Regions from separate parts of the Luedemannella helvata genome, predicted to be linked through region 2. Evidence: predicted binding sites of a transcription regulator. Region 2 holds the regulator's gene; the other holds the start of a gene.
The links. The regulator HrcA, encoded in region 2, represses chaperone genes, less so after heat shock. The targets are predictions, from matches to a motif close to GGTTNGCACNCTCNNNNNGAGNGTGCNAACC.

Region 1 (9,777 bases), on a different contig from region 2:
TGCGCGAACGTGTTCGGCTCCAGGGCGACCTTGTCCTCGGCGCGCAGGTAGGTGCGCTCGTAGACGGCCCCGGAGCCGATCGGGGTGTTCCAGATGCTCGTGCTCGCGAACGGCTGGCGCAGCGGGTCGCGCGGCCCGGCCGGCTGTCCGGTTGCGGTGGGCGCGGTCGTGGCAGGAGGGCTGGTCGGGGCGCTCATGGTCGCGTTGCCGGCGCGCTCGCCGCCGGGCGGGCCCGCCGCGGGCGCGGCGATGGGCGGCGCGGTGACCGTCGACGCGGCGGTGCTGTGGCCGGGCGCGGCGGCGCGGGGGGTGCAGGCGGGGCCGGCGCAGGCGGCGGCGTCACCCCAGCTCAGGGCCGCGACCGCGAGCACGGCGGCGGCGGACGTCGTGACCGCGATGACGTAGGCGCGGGGAGAACGGTGCATGGGGACGCTCCGGTGCCGGCGCTGGTCACCTCGGTGATCCGGGACTCAGCGACGATCAACGATACGATGTGCGCCGATCTCCGTACAAGGCCCCATTGTGGACATGGCGAAGGGTGCCGGCCATGGCGACCGGCACCCTTTCGCCGAAGGTCAGCGACCCAGGAGCTTCTCGACGGCCGCGTCGATCGTGCCCTCGTCGGGCGACGCGTACGACTTGAGGGTGTCCTTGTTGTAGGTCATGAAGCTCGGGCACCGCGTGGCGGGCGCGTTGACCGTGCCGCCGTCGCCGATCTTCTGGCCGGTCTTGGCGGCGTAGAAGGTCAGCGTGTACCGCGACGACACGTAGTCGACCGTCAGCTTCTTGCCGTCGCTGGCCTTGATGTCGCACTTCTGGCCGACGGTCTCGCTGCCCTCCACGTACGAGACGCAGGCGACGACGCTCACCGTGGTGAAGTCCGCGATCTTGGCGTAGTACTTGGCGGTCGAGTCCAGGAACCGGTGGCTCCAGCTGGTCGGCCGGTCCGGGCGGTTGGAGAAGGCGAACGCCTTGTTGGCGGAGCCGGCGTTGTAGTCGGCCGCGTTGAGGATCGCGCCGCCGTCACACACGTCGGCGAAGTCGCTGGAGTACTTCGCCGTGATCGCGTTGTTGTTGTTCTGCTGGCCGCTGCCGCTCGTGGGCGGCGCGGCCGTGGCCGCCGGCGCGCTGTTCTGCGTCGTCGGGGTGGTGGGCTCGTCCTTGTCGGCGCTGAGATACCAGGCCACGCCGCCTCCGCACAGGAGGAGCAGCAGCACCAGTATGCCGACGAGGAGCCCGATGATGAGGCCCTTGTTGGACTTGGCCGGCGGCTGGCCGCCGGGGAAGTAACCGGGCTGCGCGCTGTAGGGCTGCTGGCCCTGGGTGCCGTAAGCGGGGAAGCCGGCCTGTGTCGGCTGCGCGTAGGGCGAGCCTGGTGCCTGCGGCGCGTAAGGGGATGTCGGCGCCTGCTGCGGCTGCGGCCAGTTGGGATCGGGCTGGCCGGGGTGTTGCGCGTAGGGGTCGCTCACGAGCTGTTCCATTCACCTGATCTACGACTGTTTAAACCGATCGCTTGGCACTGTAGATGCTTCGTGCCAGGGCCGGGGGTGGTAGGACCGTGTTCTCTGTCTCCACTGCTCCCGACGTCGAAACTTTCGATACCGGGTGACGCTCCCGGGTGCGGCAGAAGCGGGGCCAGGCGATGCGACAGTCGGCAATTTTCACGCATTTGTTTGTTATCGATGTGCCTGATCGCGGCCCCGGCAAAGATTTCGCATCGAGGGCTGCCGAAATATATCGACACTAGGCTATCGTGTGGCCCGCGCTTCCTCCGTCCCCACCATCCCGATAAGTACCGAGCGGTGAGTGCTTCCTGCCCGGAAGAAAGGGAGCCCCATGCGACTGGGCCGATTGCCCGCCACCTCGACGCACCGCCGACGGCGCCTGCGGACCGCGTTGTTCGCCAGCGCCGCGCTCGCGGCGTCCGTCCTGGTTCCGCTCGCCGTCACCTCGGCGAGCGCGGCGACCGTCGTGACCGACTTCCATCACGACTTCGAGAGCGGCCAGACCCACGGCTGGGCCGGCAACGGCGTCACGGCTGAGAACGTCGTCGCGGGCGCCGACGCCCACGGTGGCACCGGGGTGCTGTCCGTGCACGACAAGACCGGCTGGGGCGTCGCCGTGCGCGACCTGACCCCCTTTGTGCGGCCGGGCGTCGAGTACACCCTGACCGCCTGGGTGCGGGCCGCCGCCGGCTCAGGCGCGGTCACCATGACGGTCAACGCCGGCAGCGACTACCAGAACTCCGGCTCCTACGAGGTGCCCTTCGACGCCACCGGCTGGACCCGGATCAGCCGTACCTACACGGCGGCGGCCGGACAGGCGCTGCCCAGTCCACTGCAGGTCTATTTCGAACAGAGTGACCCTCTCGTGCCGTACTACGTCGACGACGTGACCCTGACCCATGTGGACTCCGGCGACCCCTCGGGAACCCAGACCGTCTTCGCCCACGACTATGAGGACGGCAGCGCGCAGGGCTGGGGCCCGCGCGGCAGCGTGACCGTCGCGACCAGCACCGAGCAGGCGCACGCCGGTACGCGCAGCCTGAAGACCACCGGACGTACCGCCAACTGGCACGGGCCGGCCATCAACCTGCTCGACAAGGTCGCCGCCGGGACGCAGTACACGTTCACGGCCTATGTCCGGATGGTCGCCGGCTCGGACACCATCGGCGCGACCGTGCAGAAGACCGTCGACGGCACCCAGAGCTGGGACGGGGCCAGCGACCGGGTCACGGCCACCGACACCGGCTGGACGAAGCTGACGGGCACGTGGACCGCCCCGGCGAACGCCACCGAGCTGACCCTCTACGTCGAGGGCGCGGCGGCCACCTCGGAGTACTACCTCGACGACGTGTCGCTGACCTACGAGGGTGAGCCGACCGACCCGCCACTGCCGGCCGGCCTGGAGCGGGTCGACAGCTTCGGCCCCAACCCCGGCAACCTCAACATGTACGTGCATGTGCCCGCCACCCTGCAGGCCAAGGCGCCGATCGTGGTCGCCGCGCACTACTGCACCGGGACGGCGTCCGCCTTCTACACCGGCTCCGGCTTCGGCGTGAAGGAGATCGTGCAGGCGTCCGACCGGCTCGGCTTCATCATGATCTTCCCGGAGGCGACGCGGGACGGGCGCTGCTTCGACAGCGCGAGCCCGCAGTCGCTGCGTCGCGACGGCGGCAGCGACCCGGTCAGCGTGAAGTCCATGGTGGACTACGTGCAGGCCAACTACACCACCGACCCGCAGCGGGTCTTCGTCATGGGCGCGTCCTCCGGCGCGATGCTGACCCAGGTGCTGCTCGGCAACTACCCGGACGTGTTCGCCGCGGGCGTGTCGTTCATGGGCGTACCGCACAGCTGCTTCGCCACCGGCAGCTCGTCGAACCTGTGGAACAGCGACTGCGCGCAGGGCACCGTGGCGAAGACCGGCGAGCAGTGGGGTGACCTGGTCCGGGCCGCGTACCCCGGGTACACCGGGGCGCGCCCGCGCGTGCAGCTGTGGCACGGCACGGAGGACGACATCATCTCGTACAACAACCTGGCCGAGGGCGTGAAGGAGTGGACGAACCTCCACGGCGTCTCCGACCAGCCGGCCGCCAGCCGCACGCTGGAGGGCACCTGGACGCGCAAGCGGTACGGCGGCACGGGCGCGACCCCGCCCGTCGAGGCGATCACGGTCACCGGCAACGGGCACGACCTGCCCCGCCCGGAGATGCACGCGTACGCCCTGGCGTTCTTCGGCCTGGACGCCCCGGTGATCGAGCCGGACCCGGACCCGGAGGGCGGCCCGCAGACGCTGCTCAACCACGGCTTCGAGAACGGCACCACCCAGGGCTGGACCCCGCGCGGGGGGCCGGAGGTGGTCGCGAACAGCACGGCGGTGGCCCACACCGGCACCCACAGCCTGTCGGTGACCGGCCGGACGCAGAGCTGGAACGCGCCCGTGGTCAGCCTGCTCGGCCGGCTCCGGCCGGGCGTCAGCTACCAGGTCGAGGCCTGGGTACGCACGTCGTCGGCGCACCCGACGGCCACCGCCCGGATCACCATGGAGCGGCGCCTGGGCGGCACCCCGACCTACGAGGGCATCTCGGGGGGCACGCCGGTCACCAGCGACGGCTGGACCAAGCTGTCGGGCCGCTACATCCTGGCCGACGACGTGGACTTCCTGACCCTGTACGTCGAGACGGACGGCATCGAGGACTTCTTCATCGACGACGTGAAGATCACCTTCCTGCCGACCCTGCCGATCCAGACCGACATCGCGTCGCTCAAGGATGAGTTCGCCCGCTACTGGCCGCTCACGGGGGCGGCCGTCGAGGTGCCCCAGCTGCTCGGCGACCACGCCACGCTGCTGGCCAAGCACTTCAACTCCGTGACCCCCGGCAACGCGATGAAGTGGGACACCGTGCAGGCCCAGCCGGGCGTGTGGAACTTCGCGCGGGCCGACCGCATCATCGCGCTCGCCGAGGCGAAGGACATGAAGGTGTACGGGCACGTGCTCGCCTGGCACTCCCAGCTGCCCGCCTGGGTGTTCCAGGACGGCGCCGGCAACCCGCTGCCGGTCAACGCCGAGAGCAAGCAGCTCGTGCTCGACCGGCTCGCCGACCACATCCGCGCGCTCGTCGGACGGTACAAGGGCAAGGTCTACGCCTGGGACGCGGTGAACGAGGTCATCTCGGACGCGGCCGACGAGACGTACCGGCAGAGCGACTACTACAAGTACACCGGGCTCGACTTCATCCGGACCGCGTTCCGGGTGGCGCACGAGACGGACCCGGACGCGAAGCTGTGCATCAACGACTACAACACCCAGCTGCCGGACAAGGCGGCGAAGTACCTGGCACTGGTGAAGCAGCTGCTCGCGGAGGGCGTGCCGGTCGACTGCGTCGGGCACCAGATGCACCTGCTCGTCAACGACTCGCCCGCGCAGATCGACAAGGTGCTCGGCCAGTTCCAGGCCCTGGGCCTGCGCCAGCGCATCACCGAGCTCGACATCAGCGTGTACGCCGACCGCTACGACTCGTACGACCCGATCCCGGACTCGGCGATCGCCGCCCAGCGGGCGCAGTACAAGGCGGTGTTCGCGGCCTTCCTCAAGCACGCGGCCGGCATCGACTCGCTGACCTTCTGGGGCCTCGCCGACGACGACACGTGGCTGACCAGTTTCCCGATCAACCACCTCGACACGCCACTGCTGTTCGACGACCGCCTGCAGGCCAAGCCGGTCTTCCATGACGTGGTCGACCTGGCCGGGAACTGGCTGCCCGCCGGGCCGCGCACGGCGACGCTGAGCGCGGACCAGGTCGTGCTGCCCACCAAGGGGGCGGGCTCGTTGACCGTGACCTTGTCGGCCAGCTGGTGCCCGGCCACGGGCAGCAAGGTCGTCGCGGTCGGCGCCAGGGGCACGCTGTCGGCGCCGCTCAGCAAGACCAGGTCCGGTACGTACGCGGCCAAGCTGCCGCTGGGCGGCAAGACCCCGGCCGGCCGGTACGACGTCTACCTGTCGGGCACGGACTGCGTCGGCACCACGTACGCCCCGCCCGCGGCGTCGGCGCGGCTGGCCACGTTCACCGTGCTGAACCCCACGACGGTCAGCCTGGACGTGGTCGCCGAACCGGCCCGCAAGGGCAGGGAACTCGCCGGCCTCGGCGTCCTGCAGCGGCTGTCCGACGGCAAGCTGACCGGCTTCTCGGGCGCCCAGCTCGTGGTCGAGTTCAAGGCCGACGGTGCCACCTCGTACACGCCGGTCACCACCGCGACGACCATCTTCGGCGGCATCTACGCGTTCCAGGCCACCGCGAAGGTCAGCGGCACGTGGCGCGTCCGGTACGCCGGCGACGCCACCCACGCCCCGTCGGACGCGACGGATCACGTGGCGGTGCGCTAGCCGGGTGGGGCCGGCATCCCGTCCGGGTCGCCGGCCCCACCCGCAACGCGCGGCTGCTGGTCCGGGCGGGAGATCGGGGCGGTGACCGCGCGGGTGAGCCGGACCAGGTCGGTGGGGGACAGCTCGACCTGAAGGCCGCGCCGGCCGGCGCTGACGAACACCGTGTCGAACTTCTCCGCCGACTGGTCGATCACCGTGGGCAGGGCCTTGCGTTGGCCGAGCGGGCTGATGCCGCCGCGCACGTAGCCGGTCGTCCGCTCGGCGAGGGCCCGGTCGGCGAGCGTGGCGCGCTTGCCGCCGGCCGCCGCCGCGAGGGCCTTGAGGTCGACCTCGCCGGTGACCGGCACGACGGCGACCGTCAGCGCGCCGTCGACCTCGGCGACCAGTGTCTTGAACACCCGGGCGGGGTCCTGGCCGAGCGCCGCGGCCACCTCGAAGCCGTAGTTCGGCGTCTGCGGGTCCACCTCGTACGGGTGCAGTGTGTGCTTGACCTTCTGCTTCGTCAGCAACGCGGTCGCGGGAGTGCCTTGAGCTGCCACGGTGAGTCAGGCTACCGGTACGGCGCGAGCGATTATCGCCGTCGGCGCCCCCGCCACCCGGGTGAGCAGCAGCGTTCCCGCGCCGCCGCCGGACAGCCGCAGGTCGCGGCGCAGCCGTTCGGGCTCCAGCGCCGAGCCGCGCTTGCGGATCTCCAGGATGCCCAGGCCGTGGGCCCGGACCGCCGCGCGCAGCCGCTTCAACGAGAAGGGCAGCGTCTCCAACACCTCGAACCCCGACGCGTACGGGCTGGGAGCGGCCCCATCCGTGTAGCAGTAGGCGATCGTCGGGTCGGCCAGGCGAGCGCCGATCGTGGCGGCGAACTCCGCGACCAGGTGGGCGCGCACGACCGCGCCGTCGGGGTCGTGCACGAACCGGCCCACTGGCCCGACCGGGGCGAGGGCATCCCCGGAGCCCACGAGCTGGTTCACCGCGCGGTCGCGCGTACTCAGCAGGGTCGCCTTTCGCGGCGCCTGGGCCAGCGGCCCGCACCAGAGCGCGGCCTCGACCACCTCGCCGGCCACGCTGACCCACTCGGCCTCGGCGTGCGCCGGGATCAGCGCGTGGTCGATGCCCGGACCGAGCTTGAGGACGGTCGCGGGGACCCGCTCGGCGAGGCCGGTGACGAAATCCCAGGGCGGAGAGTAGGCGCGGGGGTCGAAGACGCGCCCGCCGCCGGCTCTGCGCCGGGCCGGATCGCAGAACACGCCGTCCACCGTGTCCAGTGGCACGGCGGTCGCGTCCGCGCACGTGACGGTGACCTGGTCGGACAGGCCGAGGGCGGCCACGTTCGCGGCCGCGACGGCGGCGGTGAGCGGGTCGGCGTCGACGGCGCGGACGCGCAGGCCCGCGCGGGCGAAGGCGATCGTGTCCGCGCCGATGCCGCAGCCCAGGTCGGCGACGTGGCGCACGCCGGCGGCGGCGAGGCGCTCGGCCCGGCGGGTGGCCACGGCCGCGCGGGTGGCCTGTTCGAGGCCGGCGCGGGTGAAGAAGAGGCGCGCGGCGTCCGGCCCGAACTTGGCGCCGGCCCGGTGGCGCAGGCCGGCCTGCGTGAGCGCGGTCGAGGCCAGGTCGGCGGGAATGCCGGCGGCGCGCATCGCCGCGGCGGCGGCGAGCGGATCCGGCGGGCTGTCGGCCCACAGCGCCCCGGCTGCGGCGAGGGCGTCGGCTCCCTCGGGGGCGAGCAGCGCGGCGAACCGCGCCGCGGCGTCGGTGGGCTGGGTCACGGCGCTATTGTCGCCGCCGTGCTCACTTCGGTGGGGCGGGCTCCACGACGCAGTCGGGTCCCGGGTACACGAGGCTCTCGTGCCCGTCGGTGAAGCGGACGAGGTACGGCGGACCGCCGTTCTCGCCGCGCACCTCCAGGATCTCGCCGTACTTGTCGTGCGCGCCGACGACCTTGCCGTGGACGTGAAGTCGGTCACCCGTGGCTGCCTTCATAAGCCCGACGATGCCTTATGGGGGCGGATCGTCGCAGGAAAACGGCGCCACGCTGGCACTCTAGTTGACGGAGTGCTAGCGGCGGCATAACCTGCGGGTTAGCACTCTCGCACCGAGGGTGCCAGCTCGCCGGGGCTACCGGCGGGCGTTCGCCCGGCGGTGCCGGCACCCGCGACGACGGGCCGTCAGGCGGTACCTGGTAAGCAGACAAGATACCCCAGGAGGGTATGCCCGTGACTACCGCGACGAAGGTTGCGATCAAGCCGCTCGAGGACCGCATTCTGGTCCAGGCGAACGAGGCTGAGACGACCACGGCGTCGGGTCTTGTGATCCCGGACACCGCCAAGGAGAAGCCGCAGGAGGGCACGGTCATCGCCGTAGGCCCGGGCCGCTTTGACGAGAAGGGCGCCCGCGTCCCGCTCGACGTCAAGGTCGGCGATGTCGTCATCTACTCGAAGTACGGCGGCACCGAGGTCAAGTACGCCGGCGAGGAGTACCTGGTGCTCTCCGCCCGCGACGTCCTCGCGGTCATCGAGAAGTGACCAACCGATAGTGCTGCCGCCCCGGCCCCCGTTCGCGGGGGACCGGGGCGCAACACGTGAAGGGACCGGATACAACATGGCGAAGATCCTGAGCTTCTCCGACGACGCGCGGCACCTGCTGGAGCACGGCGTCAACGCGCTCGCCGACGCGGTCAAGGTCACCCTCGGCCCGCGCGGGCGCAACGTCGTCCTGGACAAGAAGTTCGGCGCCCCCACCATCACCAACGACGGCGTGACGATCGCCAAGGAGATCGACCTCGCCGACCCGTACGAGAACCTCGGCGCGCAGCTGGTCAAGGAGGTGGCGACCAAGACCAACGACGTGGCGGGCGACGGCACCACCACCGCCACCGTGCTGGCCCAGGCGCTCGTCCGCGAGGGCCTGCGCAACGTGGCCGCCGGCGCGGCCCCGGGTTCCCTCAAGCGCGGCATCGACGCGGCCTCCGCCGCGATCGGCGAGGCGCTGCTCGACAAGGCCCGCGAGGTCGCCACCCGCGACGACATCGCGCAGGTCGCCACGGTCTCCGCGCAGGACGCCACCATCGGCGACCTGATCGCCGAGGCCATGGAGAAGGTCGGCCGCGACGGCGTCATCACCGTCGAGGAGGGCTCCACCCTCGCGACGGAGCTCGACGTCACCGAGGGCATGCAGTTCGACAAGGGCTACATCTCCCCGCACTTCGTGACCGACGCTGAGGCCGGCGAGGCCGTCCTCGAGGACGCGTACCTGCTCATCACCACGCAGAAGATCTCCGCCATCGAGGAGCTGCTCCCGCTGCTGGAGAAGGTGCTGCAGGCCGGCAAGCCGCTCATGCTGATCGCCGAGGACGTCGACGGGCAGGCCCTGTCGACCCTCGTGGTCAACTCCATCCGCAAGACCATCAAGGTCGCCGCGGTGAAGGCGCCCGGCTTCGGCGACCGCCGCAAGGCCATGCTGCAGGACATCGCGATCCTCACCGGCGGCGAGGTCGTCGCGCCCGAGCTCGGCTACAAGCTCGACGGCGTGGGCCTTGAGGTGCTCGGCACCGCCCGGCGCGTCGTCGTCACCAAGGACACCACCACGATCGTCGACGGCGGCGGCACCGACGCCGACGTCGCCGCGCGGGTCGCCCAGATCCGCAAGGAGATCGAGGCCTCCGACTCCGACTGGGACAAGGAGAAGCTCAACGAGCGGCTCGCCAAGCTCGCCGGCGGCATCGCCGTCATCAAGGTGGGCGCCGCGACCGAGGTCGAGATGAAGGAGCGCAAGCACCGCATCGAGGACGCGATCTCGGCGACGAAGGCGGCCGTCGAGGAGGGCGTGATCCCGGGCGGCGGCGCCGCTCTGGCGCAGGTCGCCGGTACGCTCGCCGACGGCCTGGGCCGCACCGGCGAC
Region 2 (9,777 bases):
CGGCGGGCTCGGTGGTGGCGGTCGTCGGCGAGTACGGATCGGGAAAGACGACGCTGGTGAAGCTGCTGGCGAAGTTCTACCGCCCCACGGCCGGTGCCATCCGGGTGGACGGCGTCGACCTCGCCGACCTGGACACGGCGTCGTGGCGGTCCCGCCTGAGCGCCGCGTTCCAGGACTTCGGCCGCTACCTGACGACGATGTCCGAGTCGATCGGCCTGGGCGACGTCGAGCGGGCCGGCGATCCGGCGGCCATCGCGCGCGCCGTCGCCGACGCGGACGCGCAGGTCCTGGTGGACAAGTTGCCCCAGGGCCTGGACACGGAGCTGGGCCGGCAGTTCGGCGGCGTCGAGCTGTCCGAGGGACAGTGGCAGAAGGTGGCCCTGGCCCGGGCCAGCATGCGGCAGCGGCCCGTGCTGTTCCTGCTCGACGAGCCGACCGCGTCGCTGGACGCGCCCAGCGAGAACGCCATCTTTGAGCGGTACATGGCCCGCGCCCGCGCGTCGGCCGCCGCCACGGGCGCGGTCACGCTGATCGTGTCGCACCGGTTCTCCACTGTGGCCGGCGCCGACCTGATCCTCGTGATGGACGCGGGCCGCCTCGTGGAGGTCGGCGACCACGACACCCTCCTTGCGCTGGGCGGCCGCTATGCCGACCTGTACGGCCTGCAGGCCGACGCCTACGCGGCGGGCTGACCAAACAGAAGGGCCCCGACGGGTCGGACCCGCCGGGGCCATTCGTTTGTGGTTCCTAACGGAGCCAGGGGATGTTGCGGTCGAGCAGGCCCCTGGTCTTGAGCTCCTTGCGCAGGGGGATCTCCTCGTCGATGTAGCCGTCCCAGTTGATGCCCCAGAAGTTGGCCGTGTGGCCCCCCTCGCCGATGAGCTGGCGCTGCACCGGGGTCCGGTTGGCGTACCACTCGCCGTTGACGTCCGGGTGCAGTTCGTCGAGCGGGCGGATCCACCGGTACGTGTACCCGACGAAGAGCATCTTGCGGGTGATCGTCGACAGGTTCGTCGAGCGCGAGTGCCACTGGCGGCGGTCGAAGATGAACGCGTCGCCGGGGTTCGCGGTGATCTCGACCGTGCCCTCGGGGTCCGGGTTGTGGACGGTGAGGTCCTTCGGCCGGTCGAGCGAGTTCCACAGGTGGCTGCCCGGGATGACCTTCGTGGCGCCCCGACCGGTTTCCGACAGGTCGGACAGCACGTAGGCGACCTTGAGGGAGAACATCGGCCGGGGGACGGTCGGGTCCATCGTCTCGGGGTCGGAGTTCTGCCGGTAACCGTCCTGGTGCCAGCCCCAGTAGGGCTTCTCGGGCTCGGCGGCCGGGGGAGTGACGTCGAGGTGGTTGTGGTGTGAGTAGATGTTCCAACCGGCCAGGCCCCACATGTACGGGAAGGTGGTGGGGTGGGTCAGCAGCTGGCCGAACAGCTCGTCGCGCTCCAGGAAGCCGAGCAGGTGCAGGGTGCCGTCGGGCTTGACGCGGCCGGCCGCCTTCTCCTCCGCGTAGACGCGGTCGACCGCCTCTTCGAGGGCCGCGCGGTGGTCCTCGGTGAGGACGTTCCGGAGCAGCATGAAGCCCTGCTCGTGGAACTCCTTGCGGTCGACTTCGCTGATCGGCTCGTAGCCGGTGCGGCCGCCATAATCGAATGAAGCGGTCATTTCCTCCCCTTTTAAATGGGTAGGGCGGAACGGGGTGACCGGCCGATCCTAACGGCGGTTGTCGGCGCGCGGTCACCCGCGAGGCGTGCGGATAGCTCGGCGCTGTGACCAGCCTCACGCGCCGTAGGGCGCCGGTTACGCCGGGGCGAAGACCTCCGCAACGACCCGCTCGCCAGCGCCGCCGCCCGCCGCGTCGACGCGCTGCCAGCCCCGCCCGTCGGAGCGCCACTCGCGCGTACCGAACCGCACGACCCGCACGCCCCGCTCGTTCGCGTGGGCCACCAGCCAGTGCGCCAGTTGCCAGCCCGCCCTGTCGGACGGGGCGGCCAGCTCCACCCCGGTGCTCGCCGTGCCGGCGATGGTGAGCTTGTCGCCCCAGTCCTTGCGCATCGCGGCGCTCAGCCGCTCCGCGGCCACCGGCCCGCGGCTGCCCGGCTGGCCCGACAGCAGGCACGTCACCGCCCCGGCCGCGTGCCCGGCGAGGGCGTCCGTGAGCACCTGCGCCTCGTCGGCCCATTTCTGGTACGCCTCGGGATAGGCGCTGCGCTGCACCCGCTGGGCGGCCTCGGTGACCCGCATGTCCTTCCAGCCCTTGACCTTGAGCAGGGCGGTGTAGAACTTGCCGGCCGCGTAGCGCGGGTCGCGGACCTGCTCCGCGGAGCCCCAGCCCTGACTCGGGCGCTGCTGGAACAGGCCGAGCGAGTCACGGTCGCCGTGGGTGAGGTTGCGCAGCTCGGATTCCTGGAGGGCGGTGGCCAGCGCGACCACGATGGCGCGCTCCGGCACGCCGCGCCGCAGCCCCACGGCCGCGATGGTCGCCGCGTTCGCCATCTGCCCGGTGTCCAGCGACACGGCGCCGCTGTCGGCGCGCACGCTGCACGCCTGGCCCAGGAGCAGCCCGGGCAGGTTCGGGCCGACGCGTCGCAGCACGACGAAGGCGCCCACGCCAGCGATCACGGCGAGGACCACCAGCACCCCCACCACGGACCGAAGCCGCATGCCTGACCTCCGGTGGCCACCCTAGCCGGGCCGCGCCACCGGAGGCCATGAGTATGCGGCGCTACACCACGTTGACGAAGAATGTCGTCATCCGTGACGTGTTCCAGTTGCCGGCCGCGTCGACCGCGGTCGCCGTCAGCGTGTGCCGCCCGTTCGGCACCGACTCGCGGGGCACGCAGCTCCACGTGCGGTTCGCGGCGACCGTGACGACGCAGGCGACGACGCCGTCGATGGTCACCCGTACGGTCACCCCCGGCTCCGCCACGCCCGACACGTACGGCTGCCGGGTCAGCACGATCGCGCCCGGGGCGGGCGAGTGCACGGCCGGCGGCCACGGCACGAGCGTGTCCACATAGAAGGTCACCGGACGTGCCGCGCTGAGCCGGCCCGACGAGTCGCGGGCGGTCGCGTAGAGGATGTGCCGGCCCGGGCCGAACGGCCCGCCCGGCGTGCAGCTCCACGCCCCGTCCGTACCCGCCTGCGCGGTGCACAGGGCCCGGCCGTCCTCGGAGACGGTGACCACTGTGGACGCGGGGGCCGTACCCGAGACGGGCACCCGCCCGCCGGCCAGCGTGGCACCCATCCGCGGCGAGCCGATCACGGGCATCGCCGGGGCCGCCGGGGCGCTCGCCTGGTTCACGATGAAGGTCACCGGGTGGCCCGCGGTCGCGATGCCGATAGCGTCGCGCGCCGTCGGGGTCACCGTGTGCGTACCGGTGGACAGCACGGTGGACGGGACGCACCGCCAGTCGCCGGAGGCGTTGACCCGGGCCGAGCACAGCACGGAGCTGCCCTCCGCGACCGTCACCGTGGTGAACGGCGCGCCGACGCCCGCGATGGTCGGCCGGTCGGTGACGGCGGCGCCGTTGGCGGGGCCGGTGACGACCGGCTGCTGCGTCGACTCGAGGACGGTCAGGACGAAGTCGTCGATGTAGAACGGTTCCACGCCGTTGCCGGTCTCGACGCGCACCCGGAACCGGTCGTAGCCGATCGGGGGCGTGTAGATCCCCCGCAGCCGCACCCAGCGGGTCGGGCCGACGGTCACGTTGCTGACGACCTGCACGGCCGACTCGCTCGCCGCCGAGGTCTGGCTCACGGTCACGTTGACGTTGGCGGCGACGCTCAGCGCCCGCACCCACACGGACAGCTGGTAGCGGATGCCGACCCGGATGGCGCCCGTCACGTCGAGGGCGGGCCCGTGCGCGATGGCCGACCGCCCCGACACCAGCAGGCTGCGGCTGCCACTGTGCGCCACGCCGGAGGTGTTGGTGATGACGGTGGGACTCGACAGCGCGGCCCAGTTCTGGAACGTGCCGCTCTCGAAGTCCGAGTGCACGACGGCCGTCCCCGCCGCTGCGGTCGGCGCGTTCACCAGGCAACCGGCCGCGACGGTCAGCGCCACGACCGCGCCGCGAATCGTTCGTCTACTCACGTTCGCCTTAACGAGTGTCGCCGGCGCGGGTGATCATGCGGGGTGCGCCCGCGCGTGTCACCGGTCGGGTGTCACGCCCCAGGTGGGCGGTCGCTTGTCGGCGAAGGCGGCCAATCCCTCGCGGCCCTCCGCCCCGGCGAACGTGCGGGCGGACACGGCGGCGGCCGCCACGAGGCGCGCGCGCATCGCGGACGGCGCCGGACCCTCGCCGAGCACCGCGCCGGCCCCGTCGCGGCACAGCCGCTTGGTCGCCTCGAGCGCGCCGGGCGCCCCCTTCACCAGCGCGGTGGCGTACGCCGCGACGGCCGCGTCCAGCCCGTCGCCGCCGACGACCGCGGTGACGAGCCCGAAGTCCGCGGCCCGGGCGGCCGTGACCGGCTCGGCCGTGAGGTAGAGCTCGGCGGCGCCGCGCGGGGTGAGCCGCGGCAGGACGACCGGCGAGATCGCGGCCGGCACGACGCCCAGGCGCACCTCCGTGAACGCGAACGTCGCCGACTCGGCAGCGACGACAAGATCAGCCGTGGCCAGCAGGCCCAGCCCGCCGGCCCGCGCCGGACCGCCGACCCGGGCGATCACCGGCTTCGGGCACTCCCAGAAGTCCGCGAGCAGCTCCGCGACCCGCATCACCGGCAGCGGCGTGCCGGCGGCGACCGCCGCCGACGTCTCCCGCAGGTCGGCCCCGGCGCAGAACACCGGGCCGGCGTGGGACAGCACGATCACCCGTACGGCCGGGTCCGCCACGGCCGCGGCCAGCGCGGCGGCCAGCTCATCCATGAGCCGGAACGACAGCGCGTTGCGGTTGGCCGGGCTGTTGAGCGTGAGGGTCGCCACAGCGTTGTCTACGGTGAGGTCCACGGTCGGGCTGGTCATCACCGCACGCTACGGCACACTGGGAGGCATGCCCAGCACGCTGCCCGACGGCGACCCCGCCCCGCCCGACGGGTCGCTGCCCGACTCGGCCACGCGGCGCATCGGCGCGAGCGGCTTCGGCGTCTACGTGCATGTGCCGTTCTGCGCCTCGCGCTGTGGCTACTGCGACTTCAACACGTACACGGCGGCCGAGCTGGGCGGCGGTGCCAGCCAGGCGGCGTATGTCGACACCCTGACCAGGGAGATCGAGCTGGCGGGGCGGGTACTCGGAGGCGCCGCGCCGCCCGCCCAGACGATCTTCGTGGGCGGCGGGACGCCCACCCTGCTGCCGCCCGGCGACCTGGCCCGGATCGTGGAGTCGATCGACAAGACGTTCGGCCTGGCGCCGGACGCGGAGATCACGACCGAGGCGAACCCGGAGTCGGTCGGCCCGGCCTCGCTGCGCCTGCTGCGTGACGCCGGCTACACCCGCATCTCGCTGGGCATGCAGTCGGCCGCCGGGCACGTGCTGAAGGTGCTGGACCGCCAGCACACCCCGGGCCGCGCCCCGCGGGCCGCCGTCGAGGCGCGCGAGGCGGGGTTCGAGCACGTCAACCTCGACCTCATCTACGCAACGCCGGGGGAGCGCGCCGAGGACTTCGCCGCCTCCCTCGACAGCGCGATCGCGGCCGGCGTCGACCACGTCTCGGCGTACTCCCTGATCGTCGAGGACGGCACGCGCCTCGCGGCGCGGGTACGCCGTGGTGAGCTGCCCGCGCCGAGCGACGATGTGGCCGCGGACCGCTACCTGGCCGCGGACGCCGCGCTGAGCGCGGCGGGCCTGACCTGGTACGAGGTGTCCAACTGGGGCGAGGAGTGCCGGCACAACCTGATCTATTGGCGCGGCGGCGACTGGTGGGGCTTCGGGCCCGGCGCGCACAGCCACGTCGGCGGCGTGCGCTGGTGGAACGTGCGCCACCCGGCGCGCTACGCGGCGGCGCTCGCCGACGGGTTATCGCCGGCGGCGGGCCGGGAGACGCTCACCGCTGACGAGCGGCACATGGAGGAGGTCATGCTGCGGCTGCGGTTGGCCGAGGGCCTCCCGCTGGACAGGCTGACGCGGCCGGCGGACGCCGAACGGCTCGCGGAGGACGGCCTGCTGCGCCTCGACGGCGACCGGGCCGTGCTGACGCTGCGCGGGCGGCTGCTCGCCGACGCGGTCGTGCGCGACCTGTTGCCGTGACCGGGGCGCCGCGCGGCACCCCGGTCATGAGCGTGGTCACTTCACCAGCGGTACCGAGATCGGGTACTTGTAGAACTGGCCCTCGTTCGCCTTGAGACCGGCGAGGACGCCGAAGATGATGCCGACGGCCATAGCGGCGAGCCAGATCACGAAACCGATGAGGATGCAGGTCGTGATCCAGCCGATGATGCCGACGATCGACACCAGGATCTGGAAGTTCAGCGCCGCGACCGCGTGCTGGCGCACCGCCGGCGACTCGTTGCCCTTGGCGAGCAACGCGATGAGCGGCGCGATCCAGCCTGCGCAGCCCGTGCCGATAAGGGCGCCGGCGGCACCACCGAAGTGGGCGACGAGCGCCCAGGTCTTCTCATCGTTGTTGGCGTAGCCGGCCGGCGGCAGCCCAGGTCCGGGCGGCGGCGGAGGCGGCGGGTTGAGGGGAGGCTCAGTCATGGGGGTCACCGTAGGGCTATCGGGATTTTCGCGCTAGTATGCGCGCCCCCTGAGTGTCGCGACCGTGAGTGCCTGTCACGCCACGCTACGCGCGTCGCGGTCCATGGCCAGCGCGACGTAGACTGGCACTCACCGTTTCGGAGTGCCAACGCGGGCGAGGAGAGGGGAGGACGACGGGATGGCGCTGGACGACCGCAAACTCGACGTGCTCCGCGCCATTGTCGAGGACTATGTCGCCACCCAGGAGCCGGTCGGCAGCCGGGCGCTGGTCGAGCGGCACAACCTGCGCGTTTCCCCGGCCACCGTGCGCAACGACATGGCGGTCCTCGAGGAGGAGGGCTACCTGCGTCAGCCGCACACGAGCGCCGGCCGGGTCCCCACGGACAAGGGCTACCGCCTGTTCGTCGACAAGCTGTCCCGCATCAAGCCGCTCACCCCGGCCGAGCGCCGGGCCATCGAGCGGTTCCTGGCCGGGGCGGTCGACCTCGACGATGTGGTGCATCGCACTGTCCGGCTGCTCGCGCAGCTGACCCGCCAGGTCGCGATCGTGCAGTACCCCAGCCTGTCGCGCAGCCGGGTCCGCCACCTGGAACTGATCTCGATCTCCACGACCCGGCTGATGGTGGTCATGATCACTGATACCGGCCGGGTCGAGCAGCGGCTCGTCGACGTGCCCGGCCCGGTCGGCGCCGACGACGTCGTCGAACTCCGTGCCACCATGAACGAGGCGCTCGTCGGGCGTCCCCTCGCCGAGGCGCCCGTCCTCGTGCAGGGTTTCCACGAGCAGGTCCGTCCCGAACTGAGCGGCGCCATGGCGTCGCTGTCCACCGTACTGCTCGAAACGCTCGTCGAACGCGCCGAGGAGCGGGTGACCATCGCGGGCACCGCGAACCTCGCCCGGGGCAACGTGCTGGATTTCGCCGGGTCCCTGCGACCCGTGCTGGAGGCCCTTGAGGAGGAGGTCATCCTTCTCAAGCTGTTCGGCCAGGTGCGCCAGACCACAGCGCACGTGAGCATCGGCGACGAGAACGAGATCGTTGACCTGCGCAGCACCTCGGTGGTCGCCACAGGCTACGGCCCGCGCGACACCATGGTGGGCGGCCTGGGCGTGCTGGGGCCCACCCGGATGGACTACCCGGGCACCATCGCCACGGTGCGGGCCGTCGCCCGCTACCTTGGCGACGTGCTCGAGGGCAGCTGACGAGAAGAGGACTTGGGACTCACGTGGCCAAGGATTACTACGGCATCCTCGGGGTGCGGCGCGAGGCGTCTCCCGATGACATCAAGCGGGCGTACCGCAAACTGGCCAGGGAATACCACCCGGATGTGAACCCGGACCCGGCGGCGCACGAGAAGTTCAAGGACATCAACGCCGCGTACGAGGTCCTCTCCGACCCGCGCAAGCGGGAGATCGTCGACCTGGGCGGCGACCCGCTGGCCCCGCAGGGCGGCGGACCGGGTCCCGGCGGCGCGGGCCCGTTCGTCGGGTTCCAGGACATCATGGACGCGTTCTTCGGCGGGGGCGGCTCGCGCGGCCCGCGACCGCGCACGCGCGCCGGTGCGGACGCGATCCTGCGTCTCGACCTCGACCTGCACGAGACCGCGTTCGGGGTGGACGCGCCGATCACGGTGGACACGGCCGTGCTGTGCACCACGTGCAGCGGCGCCGGCACGGCCGCCGGCACCCACCCGCAGACCTGCGAGACGTGCGCCGGCCGCGGCGAGATCCAGTCGGTGCAGAAGACCTTCCTCGGCCAGGTCGTCTCCGCCCGCCCCTGCCCCACCTGCCAGGGGTTCGGCACGACGATCCCGCACCCGTGCCCGCAGTGCGCCGGCGAGGGTCGGGTGCGCAGCCGCCGCTCGCTCACCGTGAAGATCCCGGCGGGCGTCGAGGACGGTATGCGCATCCGCCTGGCCAACCAGGGGGAGGTCGGCCCCGGCGGCGGCCCGGCCGGCGACCTCTACGTCGAGATCCACGAGCGCCCGCACGACGTCTTCTCCCGCAAGGGCGACGACCTGCACTGCCGGGTCACTCTGCCGATGACCGCCGCGGCGCTCGGCACCCGTTTGACCATCAAGACCCTCGACGGCGAGGAGACGGTCGACGTCAAGGCCGGCACCCAGCCCGGCGCCTCCATGCGGCTGCGGGCCCGGGGCGTGCCCCACCTGCGCGGCACCGGCCGTGGCGACCTGCACGTCCACCTCGACGTGCGGACGCCCACGAAGCTCGACCCGGAGCAGGAGCGCCTCCTGCGCGAACTCGCCTCGCTGCGCGGCGAGGAGCTCGCCGAGGTCTCCCGCCAGAAGGGCGGCCTGTTCTCCTCGATCCGGGACGCGTTCAACGGGCACGCGTGAGCAAGCCGCTCTTCCTGGTCAGTGAGGTCCCGTCCGGTGAGCTGTGCACGCTGGACGGGCCCGAGGGCCATCACGCCGCCACGGTGCAACGCCTGCGGGTCGGCGAGGAGCTGATCCTCGCCGACGGCCGGGGCGCCACGGCGTCCGCGGTCGTCACCGCCGTCGGGCGCGGCACCCTGTCGGTGCGCGTCGTCGCTCGGGAGTACGCGCCACCGCACGCGGTCCGGCTCGTCGTCGCCCAGGGCATCGCCAAGGGGGACCGGGGGGAGTTGGCCGTCCAGGCCATGACCGAGGTGGGCGTGGACGAGATCGTCCCGTGGGCGGCCGCCCGCTCGGTGGTCCGGTGGCGCGAGGAGCGCGGCGAGCGATCCCGCCAACGCTGGGTCGACACCGCGCGGGAGGCCGCCAAACAGGCCCGCCGCCCGTGGCTGCCGGTGGTGGCCGAGGCGGCGTCCACCACGGTTCTCGCCGCGCGGTTGCGCTCGGCCGCGCTCGGCCTGGTGCTCCATGAGTCGGCAACCGCGCCCCTCGCGGCGGTGGAGCTGCCCGCCGCTGGAGAGGTCGTGCTCGTCATCGGTCCGGAGGGCGGCGTCGCCAGCGAGGAACTGGCGGCGTTCGAGGCGGCGGGCGCCCGGGCCGTCCGGCTCGGGCCCGAGGTGCTGCGCACGTCCACGGCCGGTGTCGCCGCGCTCGCGGTCCTGAGCGCCCGCCTGGGCCGCTGGGCGTAGTTACGGCCCGGACGGCCTAGGATGCGCCGTGTGAGCAACGACTGTCTGTTCTGTCGCATCGT

Region 1: groES (co-chaperone GroES) is a predicted target of HrcA. The motif match lies at 7,957-7,987, and genes of this name have one in related genera.

Annotation. Positions count from the first base shown of each region.
Region 1 covers NZ_BAAALS010000001.1:272,844-282,620, reverse strand. Annotated here, with positions in the region: gene ABD191_RS01280 (discoidin domain-containing protein) at 1-425, opposite strand, end outside; gene ABD191_RS01275 (hypothetical protein) at 576-1,469, opposite strand; gene ABD191_RS01270 (extracellular catalytic domain type 1 short-chain-length polyhydroxyalkanoate depolymerase) at 1,837-5,883, shown strand; gene ybaK (Cys-tRNA(Pro) deacylase) at 5,880-6,422, opposite strand; gene ABD191_RS01260 (class I SAM-dependent methyltransferase) at 6,429-7,646, opposite strand; gene ABD191_RS01255 (DUF1918 domain-containing protein) at 7,669-7,860, opposite strand; gene groES (co-chaperone GroES) at 8,088-8,402, shown strand; gene groL (chaperonin GroEL) at 8,479-9,777, shown strand, end outside.
Region 2 covers NZ_BAAALS010000014.1:46,290-56,066, forward strand. Annotated here, with positions in the region: gene ABD191_RS15535 (ATP-binding cassette domain-containing protein) at 1-692, shown strand, start outside; gene ABD191_RS15540 (phytanoyl-CoA dioxygenase family protein) at 748-1,659, opposite strand; gene ABD191_RS15545 (hypothetical protein) at 1,795-2,658, opposite strand; gene ABD191_RS15550 (Ig-like domain-containing protein) at 2,720-4,090, opposite strand; gene ABD191_RS15555 (enoyl-CoA hydratase-related protein) at 4,148-4,960, opposite strand; gene hemW (radical SAM family heme chaperone HemW) at 4,989-6,182, shown strand; gene ABD191_RS15565 (DUF4870 domain-containing protein) at 6,219-6,632, opposite strand; gene hrcA (heat-inducible transcriptional repressor HrcA) at 6,811-7,833, shown strand; gene dnaJ (molecular chaperone DnaJ) at 7,857-8,987, shown strand; gene ABD191_RS15580 (16S rRNA (uracil(1498)-N(3))-methyltransferase) at 8,984-9,715, shown strand; gene ABD191_RS15585 (HIT domain-containing protein) at 9,746-9,777, shown strand, end outside.